Regions from separate parts of the Streptosporangium sp. NPDC051022 genome, predicted to be linked through region 3. Evidence: riboswitches for the same ligand, from Rfam matches in the RefSeq annotation. Region 3 holds a riboswitch; each other region holds the start of a gene.
The links. A riboswitch is a leader RNA that binds a small molecule or an ion and turns the genes downstream of it on or off. The one in region 3 is predicted to bind cobalamin.
Positions count from the first base shown of each region.

Region 1: it holds a riboswitch for cobalamin, as region 3 does, so the genes downstream of both, cobN (cobaltochelatase subunit CobN) here and AB0N02_RS21315 (CbtB domain-containing protein) in region 3, are expected to answer to the same signal.
Region 2: it holds a riboswitch for cobalamin, as region 3 does, so the genes downstream of both, AB0N02_RS22200 (ABC transporter substrate-binding protein) here and AB0N02_RS21315 (CbtB domain-containing protein) in region 3, are expected to answer to the same signal.

Region 1 is NZ_JBFBCF010000054.1:14,953-21,197, forward strand. Features, by position in the region: gene AB0N02_RS45265 (cobalt-precorrin-6A reductase) at 1-742, shown strand, start outside; gene AB0N02_RS45270 (precorrin-2 C(20)-methyltransferase) at 868-2,439, opposite strand; gene AB0N02_RS45275 (precorrin-8X methylmutase) at 2,445-3,071, opposite strand; gene AB0N02_RS45280 (precorrin-3B synthase) at 3,068-4,531, opposite strand; cobalamin riboswitch at 4,555-4,748, shown strand; gene cobN (cobaltochelatase subunit CobN) at 4,952-6,245, shown strand, end outside.
Region 2 is NZ_JBFBCF010000013.1:154,011-160,255, reverse strand. Features, by position in the region: gene AB0N02_RS22220 ((2Fe-2S) ferredoxin domain-containing protein) at 1-54, opposite strand, end outside; gene AB0N02_RS22215 (hypothetical protein) at 51-599, opposite strand; gene AB0N02_RS22210 (ATP-binding cassette domain-containing protein) at 599-2,419, opposite strand; gene AB0N02_RS22205 (iron ABC transporter permease) at 2,422-3,516, opposite strand; gene AB0N02_RS22200 (ABC transporter substrate-binding protein) at 3,513-4,730, opposite strand; cobalamin riboswitch at 4,902-5,083, opposite strand; gene AB0N02_RS22195 (DUF6875 domain-containing protein) at 5,218-5,820, opposite strand; gene AB0N02_RS22190 (sulfotransferase family protein) at 5,817-6,245, opposite strand, start outside.
Region 3 is NZ_JBFBCF010000012.1:192,008-198,252, reverse strand. Features, by position in the region: gene AB0N02_RS21330 (putative cobaltochelatase) at 1-455, opposite strand, end outside; gene AB0N02_RS21325 (histidine phosphatase family protein) at 487-1,050, opposite strand; gene AB0N02_RS21320 (CbtA family protein) at 1,047-1,790, opposite strand; gene AB0N02_RS21315 (CbtB domain-containing protein) at 1,798-1,992, opposite strand; adenosylcobalamin (AdoCbl) riboswitch at 2,036-2,130, opposite strand; gene dop (depupylase/deamidase Dop) at 2,278-3,795, opposite strand; gene AB0N02_RS21305 (acyltransferase) at 3,880-5,064, opposite strand; gene arc (proteasome ATPase) at 5,270-6,245, opposite strand, start outside.

The DNA.
Region 1 (6,245 bases), on a different contig from region 3:
CCTGGTGCTGGGCGGTACGGACGAGGCCAGGCGGCTGGCGGCCGGGCTCGCCGGGCGCGCCGGGACGCACGTGGTGTCCTCCCTGGCGGGACGGGTCCGCGATCCCAGACTGCCGGTCGGCGAGGTGCGCGAGGGCGGCTTCGGCGGCCCCGCCGGGCTGGAGGCGTGGATCCGGGAGCACCGCGTCGACGTCGTCGTGGACGCCACGCACCCGTTCGCCGCCCGGATGACCGCCTCCGCGGCCGAGGCGACCGGGCGGGCCGGGGTGCCGCTGCTGATCCTGCGGCGCCCGGGCTGGCAGGAGGGGCCGGGCGACGACTGGCGCTGGACGCCGTCGCTGGAGGCGGCGGCCGGGCTGCTGCCCGGACTGGGGGAGCGGGTCTTCCTGACCACCGGCCGCCGGAGCCTGCCGGTCTTCGCGGGTCTCGACGGACTGTGGTTCCTGGCCCGCTCGGTCGACCCGCCGGAGCCGCCCCTCCCGCGCCACGCGGAGGTGCTGCTCAGCCGGGGGCCGTTCACCGTGGAGGGGGAGCTGGCCCTCATGCGGGACCACCGGATCGACGTGGTGGTCACCAAGGACAGCGGCGGCCGGATGACCACCGCCAAGCTGTTCGCGGCCCGTGAGCTCGGGCTTCCCGTCGTCGTCGTGCGGCGCCCGGCCACGCCCGCAGGCGTCCCCGCGGTCGAGACGGTCGAGGCGGCGCTCGCCTGGCTGGAGAGCGTGCCGGGCCGCGCGGGCTGACGCGGCCCCGGGCCGCGGCGCGGCCGGCGCGGCCTGAGCAGCCGGGGTGTCCGGGGCGGCGGGCACGCGGAACGACACCGTCCCCGGCCGGGTGATCGCGGCCGGGGGGACGGGCGGGACGGCGGTCACGCGGGGTAGCGGCGCGGGGTGAACACCACCCGGCCGCCGTCGCCCCGCTCGGCGATCCGGGTGGTCGAGGACCCCACGAGCAGCAGGCAGCGCATGTCCACCGCGGCCGGGTCGAGCTCGCCGAGGGTGGTGACGGTCATGCTCTCCCCGGTACCGCCCACGTTCCGGCCGACGACCACGGGCGTCTGCGGCGCGCGGTGCTCCAGCAGCAGGTCCCTGGCCGCGGCGACCTGCCAGGTGCGGCTCCTGGAGGCCGGGTTGTAGATCGCCAGCACCAGGTCGGCCCGGGCGGCCGCGCTGATCCGCCCTGCGACGACCTCCCACGGCTTGAGCAGGTCCGACAGCGACAGCACGCAGTAGTCGTGGCCGAGCGGCGCCCCCGCCCGGCTCGCCACCGCGTGCGCCGCGGTCAGTCCGGGCAGCACCCGCACCGGGACGTCGGCGAACCGCGGTTCGCAGGCGACCTCCAGGACCGCGCTGGCCATGGCGAACACCCCGGGATCACCGGAGGAGACCACGGCGACCCGTGACCCGCCCGCGGCCAGTTCCAGGGCGTGCGCCGCCCGCTCGGCCTCGACCCGGTTGTCCGTCGGATGGCGGCGCTGACGCGGGTTCGGCGGGACCCGGTCCAGGTAGGGGCCGTAGCCGACGAGCTCGTCCGCGGCGGCCAGCGCCTCCTGCGCCTCCGGGGTCAGCCACGGCCGCCCCGCGGGACCGAGCCCGACCACGACCACCTCGCCGGGACCGCCGCCCGCCGTCCCGTCCACCGCCCCGCCCGTCACCTCGCCCGTCACCTCGGGCACCGCCGCGGCGGGCGTCTCCCGTGCCGCCGGGCCGGGCGAGGCCGCGTTGACTGGGCTCGGGATCAGCGCCAGCGAGAAGTACGGCACGCTGCCGGGATCCACCTCGGCGAGCGGGGCCAGGCGCTGGGCGCCGGTGGTCGCGCGTTCCACGTACCAGGCCTCGTCGAGGCGGCCCGCCTCGGCCAGCGCGTCCCGCACCTTGGTGAACGTCCGGCCGAGCTTGAGGATCGCCGCGGAGTCCGTGGTGGCGAGCCGTTCGGCGATGACCTCCGCCGGGAGCGTCCCCGGCAGCACGGTCAGGATCTCGTCCCGCTCGACCAGCGGCCTGCCGAGGACGGCCGCGGCGCCGCTCACCGAGGTCACGCCGGGAACGACCTCGGTGACGTAGTGGTGGGCGAGACGCTTGTGCATGTGCATGTAGGAGCCGTAGAAGAGCGGATCGCCCTCGCACAGCACCACCACGTCGCGGCCCGCGTCCAGGTGGGCGGCCAGCCGAAGCGCGCAGTCGGCGTAGAAGTCGTCGATGGCGCCCTGGTAGCCGCCGGGGTGGTCGGTGGTCTCGACGGTGAGCGGGTAGATCAGGGCTTCCTCGATCTGGCCGTCACGCAGGTACGGCGCGGCCACCGAGCGGGCGATGCTCCTGCCGTGACGGGCACTGTGGAAGGCGATCACGTCCGCCTCCCCGATGAGCCGGGCGGCCTTGACGGTCACCAGCTCCGGATCACCGGGTCCCAGCCCCACTCCCCAGAGCCGTCCGGCCTGCATGTCGCTCACTCGTCCTCACTCGCGATCGCGTTGACCGCGGCGGCGGTCATCGCACTTCCGCCCCGGCGCCCGTGCACGACCAGGTACTCCAGGCCCGCCGGGTGTTCGGCGAGGGCCTGCTTGGACTCGGCGGCTCCGATGAAACCGACCGGGACGCCGAGCACGGCCGCCGGTCGCCCGGCACCCTCATCGACCATCTCCAGCAGCCGGAACAGCGCGGTCGGGGCGTTGCCGATCGCGACCACCGCCCCTTCGAGGCGGTCGCGCCACAGTTCGAGCGCGGCGGCGCTGCGGGTGGTGCCGAGCCGTTCGGCCAGCTCCGGCACCCCGGGGTCGCCCAGCGTGCAGATCACCTCGTTGTCCGCGGGCAGGCGGCGGCGGGTCACCCCGGAGGCGACCATCATCGCGTCGCACAGCACCGGCGCGCCCGCGCGCAGGGCGGCGCGGGCGGAGGCCACCACGCCGGGCGACCAGCCGAGGTCGCCGACCAGGTCGACCATCCCGCAGGCGTGGATCATACGGACCGCCACCTGGGCGACGTCCGGGGGCAGGCCGTCCAGGTCGCTCTCGGCGCGGATGGTGGCGAAGGAACGCCGGTAGATCTCCGCGCCGTCACGGACGTAGTCGATCACGTTTCCCCTCTCAGGGCCGTCACCACGGCCGTGGTCTCTTCGATGTCCGCGCAGTTCAGGCTTCTGCCGTCCAGATCGATCCGGTAACCGGCGGCGGTGGCGACCACGTCGGCGACCCGCCCCCTGGGACGACCGCAGCGCCGTTCGCAGCCCGCCCAGTGCACGGGGAGCGTACCGGTGCGCGGCGAGCCCGCCGCATCCGGGGCCGTGACCGCGGGGGCGGCCACACCGGCGGCCACATCAATGGTCACATCAATGGTCACATCGACGGTCGTGTCGGTGGACATGGCGGCGGTCGTGTCGGTGGACATGTCGGTGGACATGGTGGCGGACATGGCCCTGGTCGCGTCCGCCCGCACGTCGGCCAGCGACTTGGCGCAGCCGGGGCGGCCCGTGCAGGCCGTCACACCCGTCCACGGAGAGCCGGGGTCGACGACCAGACCCACCTTTCCGGCCAGGGCGGCGGCCCCGGCGGCCTCGGCGGGGGTCAGGCCGGGCAGGACCACGCCGCGCCACGGCGTCAGCCGTACCCCGGCGGGGGAGGCCAGGTCCGCCAGCAGCCCCGCCTGGGCGGAGGTCAGCCGTCCCAGCGGCACCGCGACCCCGAGCACCGCCGGACCTTCCGGCTCTCCGAGGATTCCCACCGGTTCCCACCCGGTGGGCGCCTGCGCGCGAGGCAGGAGCGGGCTCGTCCGCCCGGCCCCCACGGCGGAGCCGACCCGGACGGCGACTCGGACGGCGATCCGTTCGGCGCAGCCGGGCAGCTCGCCGATCCGCCAGGCGCGCGCCCGCCGGACCTCGGGCTCGGCCAGGAACGCCTCGGCGGCGGCGAGCAGGGCGGTCACCGCCGAGCCGATCGGCACGCGCAGGCCGCTGTCGGTGCCCGCGAGGATCAGGGCGGCCTCGCCGGGGCCGGTCGGCAGGATTCCGGCGTCGGGGTCGAGCCAGGCCACGTCGCCCCGGCCGTCGTCGAACGCGAACAGGAAACGCCCCGGCAGACCGGCGAGCGCGGGCGTGCCGCAGAGCCGCCGGTCCAGGTCGGAGACCAGCGGGCTCACGTCGAGCATCCCCCGGCCGTCGCACCCGGTCAGAGGGGAGGCGAGGATGTTGCGGACCCGCTCGTGGGTGGCCGAGGGCAGCAGCCCCGCGGCCGCCATGCGGGCCGCGAAGCCACCGTCCGCGAAATCGGTGTCCGTGAGGTCACCGCCCGTGGAGTCACCGTTCGCGTGACCGCCGTCCGCGCCGAGCCCGCGCACCTGGACGTTCGCGCGGGAGGTCAGTTCGATGACGCCGCTCCCGCAGGCCGAGGCGGCGTCGGCGAGCTCCCGGAGCTGGGAGGACGTCAGCCGTCCCCCGGGCACCCTGATCCGCGCCAGGCCGCCGTCGGCGGCGGCGTGCACCTGGAGGGCACCCGGGCACGCGTCAGGCCGCGATCGCCCGGAGAAGTCGCCAATGAACACGCTGAGGATGTTAGCTCCAGTTTCTTGCGAGGAACCTCGCTGCCGTAGTCTCATCGTTGGCGACGGCAAAGGGAGGAAGCCGGTGTGAATCCGGCGCGGTCCCGCCACTGTAACCGGGGAGCGAACCCCATCCAGGCCACTGTCCGACCGACGGACGGGAAGGCTGGGGGGAGCGTCGATCCGGGAGCCAGGAGACTCCAGCCGTCGTAGCCGACGACGACCCGGGGCGAGGACCCCGAGGGAGGAAGCCCCCGTGCGCTGTTCGCCGTTCCCCTGCCGGCCCGTGACACCGCAGAACCCCGCCGCCCCGCCCGCCGTACGGCCGGGCCGTGTCACTTCGCCCGCCGTACGGCCGGGCCGCGCCGCCTCGCCCGGCGTGTCCCCGTGCCGCGCCGTCCCGCCCACCGCGGAGGGCGACGCGTGATCCTTCTGCTCTCCACCTCCGACACCGACCTGCTCAGCGCCCGCGCGAGCGGCGCGGACTACCGCCTCGGCAACCCCGCCAGGCTCACCGCGCAGGACCTGCCGCCCCTGGTCGAGGGCGCCGACCTGGTCGTGGTCCGGCTGCTCGGCGGGCGCCGCGCCTGGGAGGAGGGCCTGGACGCCCTGCTCGCCGGACCCCTGCCCGTCGTCGTGCTCGGCGGCGAGCAGGCGCCCGACGCCGAGCTGATGGAGCTGTCGACCGTGCCCGGCGGGGTCTGCGCCGAGGCGCACGCCTACCTCGCCCACGGCGGCCCGGCCAACCTCGCCGAGCTCGCCCGGTTCCTGTCGGACACCCTGCTGCTGACCGGGCACGGGTTCGCCGCGCCCGCCCCGACCCCCGCCTGGGGCGTGCTGGAGCGCGAGGCGCGCCGCCAGGACGGCCCCGTCGTCGGGGTGCTCTACTACCGAGCCCACCACGTCGCGGGCAACACCGCCTTCGTCGAGACCCTCTGCTCGGCCGTCGAGGACGCGGGCGCCCGCGCGCTGCCCGTCTACTGCGCCTCCCTGCGCAGCGCCGAGCCCGGCCTGCTGGAGACCCTGCGCACGGTCGACGCCCTGGTGGTGACCGTGCTCGCCGCGGGCGGCACCCGCCCGGCCACCGCCTCGGCCGGTGGCGACGACGAGGCCTGGGACGTCGGCGCGCTCGCCGAGCTGGACGTGCCGATCCTGCAGGGCCTGTGCCTGACCGGCGGCCGGGCCGCCTGGGAGGAGAACGACGACGGCCTGTCCCCGCTCGACGCGGCGACCCAGGTCGCGATCCCCGAGTTCGACGGGCGGATCATCACGGTGCCGTTCTCCTTCAAGGAGATCGACGGGGACGGCCTGACCGTCTACGTCGCCGACCCCGAGCGCGCCGCGCGGGTGGCGGGCATCGCCGTACGGCACGCCACGCTCCGGCACGTCCCGCCCGCCGAGCGGCGGATCGTGCTGATGCTGTCGGCCTACCCCACCAAGCACTCCCGGATCGGCAACGCGGTCGGCCTCGACACCCCGGCGAGCCTGGTGCGGCTGCTGGCCGCGATGCGCGAGCGGGGCTACGACATCGGCGCCGAGGGCGAGCTGCCAGGCGTGACCGAGCAGGACGGCGACGCGCTGATCCACGCCCTGATCGCCGCGGGCGGGCAGGACCCCGACTGGCTCACCGAGGAGCAACTCGCCGGCAACCCCGTTCGCATCGCGGCGGCGCGGTACGCCCGGTGGTACGCCACGCTGCCCGAGGACCTGCGCTCCG
Region 2 (6,245 bases), on a different contig from region 3:
CACCTTGCGGACACTGCCGCAGCAGCAGTCCCGGCAGACGGTGATCCTGCTCATGCGTGCCTGAATCCCTTTCCGGTGCGGTCCAGCGGGTCGGGCTCCAGGCCGAGGTAGGTGGCGCGCAGCTCGTCCCAGGCGGCGAGGCGGTCGTAGTCGGGCGGGTCGAGGAGCTGCTGGGTGTCGCTGAGGAAGGGGTTGGGCAGCAGCACGGTCATGAGCTGGTCGCCGCGCCCGTTGAACATGCGCACGCCCCAGGAGACGGGGCTGCCGTCGGCGCCGATGGAGCGGTACATCTCGGCGCGGGCGCAGCGCCGGATCCGCCCGAGTTCGGGGCCGCTCGCGGTGTGCTCGCCGATGCACAGGTGGAAGTGCCAGCGGCCGAAGTCGACGGTGACGTACCCGTCGTGGAGGCTGATCGTCTCGGGCGCGTTCGGGGCGGCGACCTCCCAGGCGGCGCCCTGGACGATGACGCCGAACCAGATGTGCCGCCAGTGTTCGGTGAAGATGTCGGTGACCAGGGCCAGCAGGGTCTGCTCGTCGGTGGGCAGCGCCCACACGTGCAGGGTGCCGGTTCCGGGTTCCTCGACGACGGTGTGGCTCATCAGGCTCCTTCGGTCTGCCGCAGGGCCGACGCCCATTGCTCGCGGCGGGTCTCGGGGGTGATCAGGGCGCAGTCGCCGCACTTGCCGCCGCCGGGCAGCCGGTAGTACAGGCAGCAGCTGCGCCGGACGAAGAACGGCTGCCCTGGGGCGGGCTCGGCCAGTTCGCCGGTGTCCCGCAGCACTCCTGTCGCCAGCAGTTCGCGCCCGAGCGCGACGGCTCGCCCGGCGAGGCCGGGGCGTTCCCTGGCGACGGCGCGTACGGCGCCGGCCAGGGCGGAGGCGGCGTTGCCCCACAGCAGGCCGGGGGCGATCTTCACGATCTCCCCCACGGCCCCCGCCAGCGGCTCCAGCAGCTCCGCCACCACGTTGCGGTACAGCGGTTCGGCGACCCGGGCGGGGTCCAGGACGTGCCAGCCGGTCAGGTGTGCCGCGCGCAGCGGCAGCGGGCCGCTGGGCGCCGGTCGCCAGTGCACCCGGGCCGGGGCCAGGTCGACGAGCAGGTCGTGGGCCACCGCGGCTCCGATGACCGGTGACCACAGGCGGGCCGCCAGTCCCTGGAACAGGATGGAGGCCGCCACCCGCGTCTCATCGGTGTCCAGGCGTCCGGCGACGTCGGCGATCCGCTCCCGCAGGGGTTCGGGGTGGGCGAACAGGTCGGTGAGCGGCCGCCATCCGGCCTCGGCCCGGTCGGCACCGGTGCCGGCGTCGAGCTGGAAGTAGCCGCTGATCTCGGACACGTCGGCCATCGCATCACAGACCGTCCGCGGGGCGGCGGGCAGCAGTCCCGGCGCGGCGGCGGTGAGCCGGGCCGTCGCCTGGCGGGTCCAGGCCGCCAGCTCCGGCAGGGTGGCGAACCAGTGGGTATGGCCGTCGTAGGCCGCTTCGTAGCCGTCACCGGTGTGTTCGACGGCGAGCTCGGCGGATTCGGCGCCCGCCGTACGCCAGCCCTCCCGGGCCAGGGCCCGTTCCAGCAGCGCGGCGTGCGGGCCGTCGGCCAGGACCCGGACGGCGCCGCCGGGGCCGCCGCGGAGGGCGAACATGCCGGAGGCGGCGTCGAAGGACAGCTCGTCCCCGTCGAAGGCCGCGCCGATGACCTCGCGCAGGGTCAGCTCCTCGGGGGTTCCGGTGTGCAGGCCGCCCGCGGGGTCGATCAGCCACATCCGGTCGGCGATCCGCAACGCCAGCTCCAGGTCGTGCGTGGAGACCACGATGACCAGGTTCCGGTCGTGGGCCAGGCGGCGCAGCAGCCCCATGAGGGCGACCCGGGAGGTGACGTCGAGGAAGGCGGTCGGCTCGTCCAGCAGGATCGCCGCCGGTTCCTGGGCCAGCGCGCGGGCGACGAGGACCCGCTGGCGTTCGCCGTCGGACAGTTCGGTCACCGTCCGCTCGGCCAGATGTCCGGCGTTGACCGCCTCCAGCGCCCAGCCGACGATCTCGTGGTCGGCGGCCGACAGGCGCCCGGTGAATCCGGTGTGCGGGTGGCGGCCGAGCCCGGCCAGTTCGCGGGCGCTCAGCAGGGGCGGCAGGTCGCGTTCGGTGAGCACGACGGCCAGGTGCCGGGCCAGCTCGGCGGAGGGGACGGCCTCGACGGCGGTTCCGTCGATGAGCGCCTCACCGGCCAGGGCGGGCTGGAGTCCGGCCATGGTGCGCAGCAGGGTGGACTTCCCCGTACCGTTCGGGCCGATCAGCACGGTCAGTTCGCCGGGAACGGCCGAGGCGTTCAGGTCGGTGAGCACCCGCCGTCCGGCCTGCCCGCGCCGTTCCGGGTATCCGGCGTGCAGGTGACGCAGGTGCAGGCCCCGCGGTGGCTGTTCGGTCATGGTCACACCGCCGGTCCGGTCCGGGCCGTACGGCTGCGCAGCAGTACGGCGATCACAACGGGGGCGCCCAGGATGGTGGTCACGGCGTTCAGCGGCAGCACGACGCCGCTGCCCGGAGCCTGGGTGGCCACGCAGCACACCAGCGCCGTCGCGGCGCCGAGCAGCATGACGCCGGGCATCAGGACGCGGTGGTCGGCGGTGCCCAGCAGCAGCCGGGCCACGTGTGGCACGGCCAGACCGAGGAAGGCGATCGGCCCGCAGTAGGCGGTGACCGCCCCGGCCAGCACCGAGGAGATCAGCAGCGTGAGAGTGCGCACCGTCCGGACTTTCACCCCCATCGTGTGAGCGTAGTTCTCCCCCAGCAGCAGCGCGTTGAGCGACTTGACTCCGGCCAGCGCCCCGGCCAGCGCGGCCAGGCACACCGGGGCGAACACCGCCAGATCCGCCCAGGTGGTTCCGGCGAAGCTGCCCAGGCCCCACATGATGAACTGCTGGGCCCGCTGCGGGTCGGTGTAGACCAGCAGCAGCGTGATCACCGAGACTGCGGCCGAGCCCACCATCACCCCGATGATCAGCAGGGTCACCACCGACCTGACCCGCCGCGACAGCACGAGCACCAGAGCCAGCACCGCCGCCGCGCCCGCCGAGGCGGCCACGACGACCCCGGCGCGGCCGAGCCCGGCCACACCGGCGGTGAACGCGCCCGCCGCCCCGCCCCAGCCGATGATGATCAGAGCCACGCCCAGGCTCGCGCCCGAGCTCACCCCCAGGATGTACGGCTCGGCCAGCGGGTTGCGGAACAGCGTCTGAAGCTGCACCCCCGAGGCCGACAGCGCCGCCCCGGCCAGGGCGGCGGTGATCGCGCGCGGCAGCCGTACCGTCCAGACGATCTCCTGGACTCCCGGATCGGCCGCGCCGTCGCGCACCAGCGCGCGCAGCGCCTGCTCCACCGGGATGGAGGTCGAGCCGAGCATGACCGCCAGCGCGAACGCGAGCGGCACGGCGATCGCCACACCCGACAGTACGGCCGTCCGGCGGCGGTTCACCACCGCCGCCGGACGAGCCAGGACGCTTCCGGTGACGGCCGGAGCCGTCACTTGATCATCTTCTGGTAGAAGGTGAACTCGTGACCCGGTTCCAGGTCGGGGTGCAGGATCGCGACCAGGTCGGCCAGGACCAGGTCGGGACGTGCGACGCCGCGCTCATAGAAGTCGTTGCCGCCGCCGGGTCCCAGCGCCTTGTTGGCCGACCAGACGTTCCCGGTCTCGAAGGCGCCGAACTTGGCGTAGCGGGCGTCGGACTTCTCCACGTCGGCCAGGGACTTCCAGTCGTTGACGGTGGCCAGCCAGACCTTGGCGTCCTTGGCCTTGGACAGGACGGCCTCCAGGTCCAGCGTCGTGCTGCCGGGGCCGGACGTCTGCTCCCACGGATAGGTGCCGCCCGCGTTCTTGATCAGTCCTGCGACGTAGCTGCCGCCGTTCGGCATCGACCACTGCCCCTGGTACATCTGCCCCGGCAGCGCCGTGACCGGGGTGGCCGCCTTGACCTTGGCCGCCAGAGCCGCGTAGTCGGCCTCGACCTTGCCGAAAACCTCGGCGGCCTTGGCCTCGGTGCCGGTCAGCGCGGCCATCACCTTGATCCACTCGGCCCTGCCCAGCGCGGTGGACTCCAGCCACTCGGCGTTGGCGACCACCGCGACCCCGGCCTGGCGCAGCGGGCCGTAGGACTTGTCCTCGGTGCCGCCGGTCATCAGCGCGTCCGGCCTGGCCGCGATGACCTTCTCTGTGTCCACCTCCCCTCCGGCGGCGTACTCGGTGATCGCCCCGGCCTTCACCTGTGCCAGCACCTCCGGTGAGGTGATGTATCCGGCCGAGGAGACCGCTTTGAGCCGGTCCAGCACGCCGAGCGAGGTGATGAGGGGCAGGTGGGTGGTCGAGGCGGAGTACAGGGTCCGGATCGGGGTCTGCACCGTCACCGCCCCGGCCAGCGCCCCCGTCAGCTGCGGGGCAGGTGTACCACAGCGCACCAGGACATACGTCTCCGGCTTGGCGCCCGGCGCGGGCTGCTTGACCGTGATCACCTGGTAGTTCCCGGCGTAGGTGAGGGTGACGTTCGTCGCGTGCTTCAGGGTCTGCTTGACCGGGAAGTAGTCCGTGCCCGCGTCATAGGAGGTGACGCAGCGGCCGTCGGCGGCCGCCGAGGACGGTGAGGACGCCTGGGGGGTACTCGGATCGCCGGTGCCGCAGGCGGTGACGGTGACGGTGAGCAGGACGGCGAACAGCGCGCCGCCGATCGGGCGGATGAGGCCCATCTGTGGTCTCCCGGGGACGGGCCGCGACCGCTGTTCCTCGACAGCGCCCGCGGCGGGTGAGGAGCCGGATCACCACAAGAGGCCCGTACCGCGGGCAGCGGAAAAGACGTCACGCCGGATGAGCGGCATGGCGACCACCGTTCCTCTCTTGGGGAGATCCGCCCCAATTCCTGTGAGGAGGCGACCGCGTGAGTCTCCTGGCTCTCGGGTCGAAGCTCGTCCCGGCCTTCCCACCCGCGCACGGGCAGTGGCCTGTTCGGGATTCGCTCGCCGATCACAGTGGCGGGACCGCACCGGATTCACACCGGTTTCCTCGTTCCGCCGTCGCCTGCGGCCGCATCATCTCACAAGCCCCGGAATGTTTCATAGGCGGGCGAAACCCGGATCTGTGAACGACGTCACCGGGTTCTGCCGCACGACACGTCCTGTCCGGCAGGCGGATCCGGTCCGGCGGCTCCCGGCCCGGGGCGTCTTCCGGCTTCCGGGGTCACAGGGGTGTCCGCCAGCGCTGACAGGCCTGTTCGTAGAGGGTGGTCAGGAACGCGTCGCGAGCCTGGCCGGTCTCGTAGCGCCGGCCGTACCTGTCGGCGTAGGCCGCGAACCACTCCCGGTCCTGATGCAGGAAGAGCAGGTCGTGGAAGGCCATGTTGCGCAGGGCCAGCATGGGGACAGGGGAACGCGCCACGGCGAAGGAGGGGTTCCTGGCCGCCGTCTCGGCACAGTCCGGATGGAACTGACCGAGCATCAGTCCACGCCGCACCATCCGGCGCTTGACCATGGCGTGCGCTTCGTCCAGCGCGCTCACCCGCTCCGGCGGCAGGCCGGCGATGACCGCGACCATCGCGTGCAGTGTCCTGTTGGGCTGGGCCCAGGCCATGACGGAGAACTCGTCGACCAGGTTCTCGATGAGCGCGGTCAGGTGGCCCGCGTCGCCGGGAGGGCCGATCCGGCGGGTGCTGAAGTGCAGGGTGCCGTTCTTGATCGCGGGCATGACGAACGGGCAGACCGGCCCGCTCCGCCCTATCTCTGGATGCGGGAGAGTGAGGAAGTCGTTGATCCATTCCCATCCCGCGGCCGCCTGGCCGATCATCGGATGGCCGCTCCCCCGACCGCGACCGTCTTGCGCAGTGTGAGCGTCCGCCACTGCCGCAGCGCCGCCAGACGCCGGAATTCGGCCGCGTCGTTGAGATGCGGAAACGGTTCGTCCGGGACGTCGGCGCCGAGGAAGTCGCAAAGCGGCCGCCAGCCCTGCGACACCTCGAAGACCAGGAGCCGGTGCCCGGGGACCCACGCGCGGACCTCCTCGTTGTGCCGCTGGAAGATCTCCATCGCGTACCGGGGATCCTGGAATCGGCCGTCGAAGACGCCGTCCCAGATCAGCCGGCGGCAGATTTCCCTGCGGCGCCGGATGGAGACCGAGAGTCTGTCCTCCAGCCAGGTCAGAGCGCCGCCGAGGCCGGGCTGGAGAGCGGTGTAACGGTAGATCGTCCTGTGGGCGCTGGCATACCAGCTTCG
Region 3 (6,245 bases):
TAGAGGACGCCCCGGTGCGCGCCCGCCAGGAGCCCCGGTTCGAAGGCCTTCACCCCCTCGGTGAGCGCCCGCTCCAGGTCGAGCGAGCCCGCCAGGCGGTCCTCCGAGGCACCGACCGGCAGTTCGACGAGCCTGGCGGGCCGTACGGTGCCGGGCCCGGCGGCCCGCGACGGCGCGCTCTCCGCCTCGTGGGGCCCGTCTGGACATTCGGGGTCGGGGGCCGCGGGGTCGCAGGAGAAACGGCAGCCGCGTACCACCTCCACCGGCGGCAGCAGCGCCGCCAGCGCCCGCACGATCGTGGACTTGGCGGTGCCCTTCTCCCCGCGGACCAGGACCCCGCCGACGCCGGGGGAGACGGCGTTCAGGATCAGCGCGAGCTTGAGGTCCTCCGATCCCACGATCGCGGTGAAGGGGTAGCGCGGGTGACGCACCTTCGAGGCCTCCCTTGATGTCATCTGATGTCGCCGGGTCACCGGCGGGGTGTCGTCATGCGGGGTAGCTCAGCCGCCAGCGTCCGGCCCGCCCGGTGAGCTCGACCCGGGCCAGCGGGGCCACGTCGACGCGCCAGAAGGCGGAGGCCGGGGCGCCCACCGCGTGGACGACCGCGGCGCGGACGACCGCGGCGTGGGTGACGGCGACGGTCCGGCCCGGCTCCAGCGCCGACAGCCAGCCCGCCACCCGGCCGAGGAGATCGATGATCGACTCCCCTCCGTGCGGCGCGGCGGCGGGATCGGTGAGCCAGGCGGCGAGGGCCTCCGGCTCGGCGGCCTCGATCTCGGCGAGCGTCCTGCCGCTCCACCGGCCGTAGTCGCAGTCGGCGAGCAACGGGTCGGGCTCGGCCCGCAGGCCGAGGGCCTCGGCCGTCTGGGCGCAGCGCAGCTCGCCCGCCCGGACGGCGCGGGCCGGGCCCATCGCCGGAGCCAGGGCCTCGGCGCGGCGCAGGCCGGGTCCGTCGAGCGGTTCGTCGCCCGGGAACGCGGCCCGTGCCGTCGCCCGCGTCGAGGCGTGGCAGATCAGCAGCAGGCGGGTGACCCCCGAGAGGGGTCTCACACCGGGCTGCGCCTGCGCGCGGCGAAGGCGAAGAGCGCGCCGACGCCGAGCCAGAACACCGCCTGGGTCCCGAGGGAGGCGATGCGGAAGTCCCACAGGAGGTCGGCGGGGAAACCGTCCGGCACCTCGTTGATCCCCGGCAGCAGGATCCAGGCCGCCACGACCGGCACCAGCAGGGCGGCGCCGCTGGCCAGCCAGCGCAGCCACGGCTCGCCCGCGGAGAGGTACCGGTAGGCGGCGGCGCCCGCGCCCACGGAAAGGATCCCGATGACCACGGCGGCCAGGTAGAGCACCGTGCGCTGGTCGATCGTCTCGGGGTCGCCGACGGCCGGCGGGTTGGCGGGATACTTCAGGAAAGGGATGAGGACGATCGCGACGAACGCCGCCGCCGCGAGGGTGACCGCGAGCAGCGGCTCCGAGCGGGGACCGGCCCGGCCGCGCACCGCCGCGTAGGCGAGGGCGAACAGGCCGCCGACGGCCAGGCCGTACAGGGCGAGGGCCAGGAAGAGACCGAACCGCTGGCCGTTCCTGCTGACCAGCTCCTCTTCCCCGTGGGAGTCGGCGGTTGCGGCCGCCTCGTGCGAGTGGGACTCACCGGCCGGGGAGGCGGCCGCGGCCGCCTCCTCCAGCGCGATGGCCCGGTCGATGCGCGGCTCGCCCACGGTGTAGGCGAAGACCGCGGCGAACAGCCCGGCGAGCAGCCCGACGAGCATGCCCCTGACGATGAGTTTGATGATCACGTGTGGCTCAGTGGCAGGGGACGCCGAGCAGGTGACGACCGTCGTGCATGAGTTCGTGCAGGTAGTTTCCGGCCTGCGAGATCGCTCCCTGGTCGAAGGCGACCAGGTAGGCGATGAGCAGCAGCACCGGTACTGCGAGCAGCCAGCGGGTGAGTGAGATCCAGGGGATGGGCTGGGCGTACGGAGCAGAGATCTGGCTCACGGCCACCTCCTTCGGGATTGACGCGTCCCTAGTCGTAAGGTCGGTGGCGGCCGAGTGACCTGGCTTCCAGCCCCGGAAGGGCCGGTTACAGTGGCGCGACCGCACCGGAATCTCACCGGATTTCCCTCGCACCGCCACAAAACACCCGGAACGTATCCCGGTTCCCTACGTTCCGTCAATCCAGGTGACGCCCGGCATCCCATCCGAATCCACGATCCGGCGCCATGATCCGCGGCCTTCCCGCGGAAGGCGTCCCTGCCGGGGACCCCCTCCGCGGGCGGGCCCTCACTGCTCGCCGGTGAGGGCGGTCACCAGGTCGGCGGCGGTGCGGCAGCGGTCGAACAGCTCGCCGACGTGGGCCTTGGTACCGCGCAGCGGCTCCATGGTCGGAACCCGCTGCAGGGACTCCCTCCCGGGGATGTCGAAGATGACCGAATCCCAGGAGGCGGCGGCGACCGACTCGCTGAACTGGCTCAGGCAACGGCCGCGGAAGTAGGCCCGGGTGTCGCTGGGCGGGGCCTCGATGGCCCGCTGGACCTCGTCCTCGGTCACCAGGCGCTGCATCCGGCCCCGGGCGACCAGCCTGTTGTACAGGCCCCGGTCGGGCCGGATGTCGGAGTACTGCAGATCGACGAGCTGCAGGCGCGGGTGGGACCAGGCCAGGCCGTCACGGGCGCGGTAGCCCTCCAGCAGCTCCAGCTTGGCCACCCAGTCGAGCTCCCGCGACAGCTGCATCGGGTCCTCGGCCAGGCGGGTGAGAACGGACTCCCAGCGGTCCAGGACGTCCTTGGTGAGCTCGTCGACGCCGTTGCCGCTGCGCTCCTCGGCGTACTTGCGCGCCAGCTCCAGGTACTCCATCTGGAGCTGCACCGCCGTCAGCCTGCGGCCGTCGCGCATCGAGATCTCGTACTTGAGCGTCGGGTCGTGGGAGACCGCGCGCAGCGCCTGGACGGGGTTGTCGACCGCCAGGTCGCGGGTGAAGTAGCCGTCCTCGATCATGGCGAGGACCAGCGCCGTCGACCCCAGCTTCAGGTAGGTCGAGATCTCCGACATGTTGGCGTCGCCGATGATGACGTGCAGCCTGCGGTACTTCTCCGGGTCGGCGTGGGGCTCGTCCCGGGTGTTGATGATCGGCCGCTTGAGCGTCGTCTCCAGCCCGACCTCGACCTCGAAGAAGTCGGCCCGCTGGCTGATCTGGAAGCCCTCGCCGCGCGAGTCCTGCCCGATGCCGACCTTCCCCGCCCCGGTGACGACCTGCCGGGAGACGAAGAACGGGGTCAGGTGCCTGACGATGTCGGCGAACGGCGTGGCCCGCCGCATCAGGTAGTTCTCGTGGCAGCCGTAGGAGGCGCCCTTGTTGTCGGTGTTGTTCTTGTAGAGCTGGATCGGGGCGTTGGACGGGATGGCCGAGGCGCGGACCGCGGCGTCGTGCATGACCCGCTCCCCCGCCTTGTCCCAGATCACCGCCGCCCGCGGATTGGTGCATTCGGGAGTCGAGTATTCGGGATGGGCGTGATCCACGTACAGCCGGGCCCCGTTGGTGAGGATCACGTTGGCCAGACCCAGGTCCTCGTCGGTGAGCTGGCTCTGGTCGGCCACCTCCCTGGACAGGTCGAAACCCCGGGCGTCGCGCAGCGGGTTCTCCTCCTCGAAGTCCCACCGTGCCCGCCTGGCTCTGGCCGCCGAGGCCGCCAGATAGGCGTTCACCACCTGGGAGGAGGTCACCATCGCGTTGGCCCCCGGCTGTCCGGGCACGGAGATGCCGTATTCGGTCTCGATGCCCATCACCCGCCGTACCGTCATGCGCACCCTCTGTTCATCCGACTGAGTTCTCCGCCGTATATATCCCCGACCCTAGACCCTTCACTATGCCCGGTGACCATACAGTTATGGCACAGAGGCCTTTTCGCCCGCGGCGAAGGGCTCGGCGGGCGGGGCGGGGAACGCTCCCCGGCCGGGCGGATCGGGCGTGGGGGCGGGCGGACCGGCCGCCGCGGCCCGGCGCCGCCGCCTGGCCTTGACGAACTCCTGCACGGGCCGCTCGGCGACCCGGTGGACGACGTAGGACAGGGCCATCGTGACCAGTACGGTGACCAGCGCGGTCAGCCAGGGGGGAAGCGCGTCCCGCAGGGCGGGCACGAGCACCACCGCGACCGGCGTGTGGAAAAGGTAGAGCGGGTAGGTGAGGGCTCCCAGCACGACCAGGCCGCGCCAGCGCAGCCGGCTCAGCCAGCCCAGCGCCACCATCGCCATCAGCACGTAGAAGCAGGCGACGGTCGCCACCACCGCCCAGTCGGCCGCGGGCATCGCCTCGCGGCCCGCCGCCTCGATCCGGCCGGCGACCCTGGCCAGGGCCGCGTCCACCGCCAGGCCGCCGCTGATCCCGGCCACGCACCACAGCACCACTTTCGGCCCGAACCTGGTCATCAGGTAGAAGGCCATGCCCGCCACGAAGTACGGCGCGTACTTCGGCATCACGATCAGCTGCACCCACTCGTTCTCGGCGAGCCCGAGCACCCCTGCCGCCACGGCCGCCAGCAGCCACACGCCCATGAAGACCAGGCAGCGCGCGAACGTCACCCCGACGATCACCAGGATCGAGATCAGCAGGTAGAAGCGGAGCTCGGCCCAGAGCGACCAGTAGACGCCGTTGGCGTCGGTGACCCCGGCGGCGCGCTGGAACATGGTCAGGTTGACCAGATAGTCGCGCAGGCTCAGCTTGGGGTCGAGCGCCGTCGCCGCCGTCAGGCCGTAGACCGCGGCGACCGCGGCCACGCTGACCCAGTAGGCGGGATACAGGCGTACCAGGCGCGAGAGCGCGAACGCGCCCAGGCTCCTGCCCCAGATGCTCATCAGGATCACGAAACCGCTGATCATGAAGAACAGCTCGACGCCGAGGATGCCCAGGCTCGACAGCGGCGCCACCGCGGGGAACAGCTTGGCCGGGCGCTCTCCCCAGACGGAGGCGAAGGCGATGAGGTAGTGGAAGGACACGACCGCCATGGCGGCGACGAACCGCAGAAGGTCGAGTTCGGCGAGCCGTCCGTTCCCCCGGTCCACCGTGCCGGTCACGAGGTGGCCGGAGCTAGATCTTCACGCACGCATCTTGGACGGCACTTCGATCATTCGGGTTCCCTCCCGGGCGCCTCGTTTTTCCCACCGGTCACATCCTTCACCGGCGGACCGCCCCGCGGCGGGGCGCCGCGCGTACACGAAGGCGGCGCCCGCCCCCGGGTGAGGGACGGGCGCCGCCTTCGTGCGCGCCGGAGGTGATGCGCTAGAGGTACTGGCCGGTGTTGGCGACCGTGTCGATGGACCGGCCCGCCTCGGTGCCCTGCTTGCCCGTCACGAGGGTGCGGATGTAGACGATCCGCTCGCCCTTCTTGCCGGAGATGCGGGCCCAGTCGTCGGGGTTGGTGGTGTTGGGCAGGTCCTCGTTCTCGGAGAACTCGTCCACGCAGGCCGCCAGCAGATGCTGGATCCGCAGGCCCTTCTGCCCGGAGTCGAGGAACTGCTTGATCGCCATCTTCTTGCCGCGGTCCACGATGTTCTGGATCATGGCGCCGGAGTTGAAGTCCTTGAAGTACAGGACTTCCTTGTCACCGTTGGCGTAGGTCACCTCGAGGAAGCGGTTCTCCTCGCTCTCGGTGTACATCCGCTCGACGACCCGCTGGATCATGCCCGAGATGGTGGCCTCGCGGCTGTCGCCGTGTTCGGTGAGGTCGTCGGGGTGGAGCGGGAGATCCTGGATGAGGTACTTCGAGAAGATGTCCTTGGCCGCCTCGGCGTCCGGCCGCTCGATCTTGATCTTGACGTCCAGGCGGCCGGGCCGCAGGATCGCCGGGTCGATCATGTCCTCGCGGTTGGAGGCGCCGATCACGATGACGTTCTCCAGGCCCTCGACACCGTCGATCTCGGACAGCAGCTGGGGAACGATGGTGTTCTCGACGTCGGAGGAGACGCCCGAGCCACGGGTCCGGAAGATCGAGTCCATCTCGTCGAAGAACACGATCACCGGGGTGCCCTCGGAGGCCTTCTCCCGGGCACGCTGGAAGACCAGGCGGATGTGCCGCTCGGTCTCGCCGACGTACTTGTTGAGAAGCTCGGGACCCTTGATGTTGAGGAAGAAGCTCTTGCCGGACTGACCGGTCTTCTCCGCGACCTGCTTGGCCAGGGAGTTGGCGACGGCCTTGGCGATCAGCGTCTTTCCGCAACCGGGCGGGCCGTACAGCAGCACGCCCTTCGGGGGACGG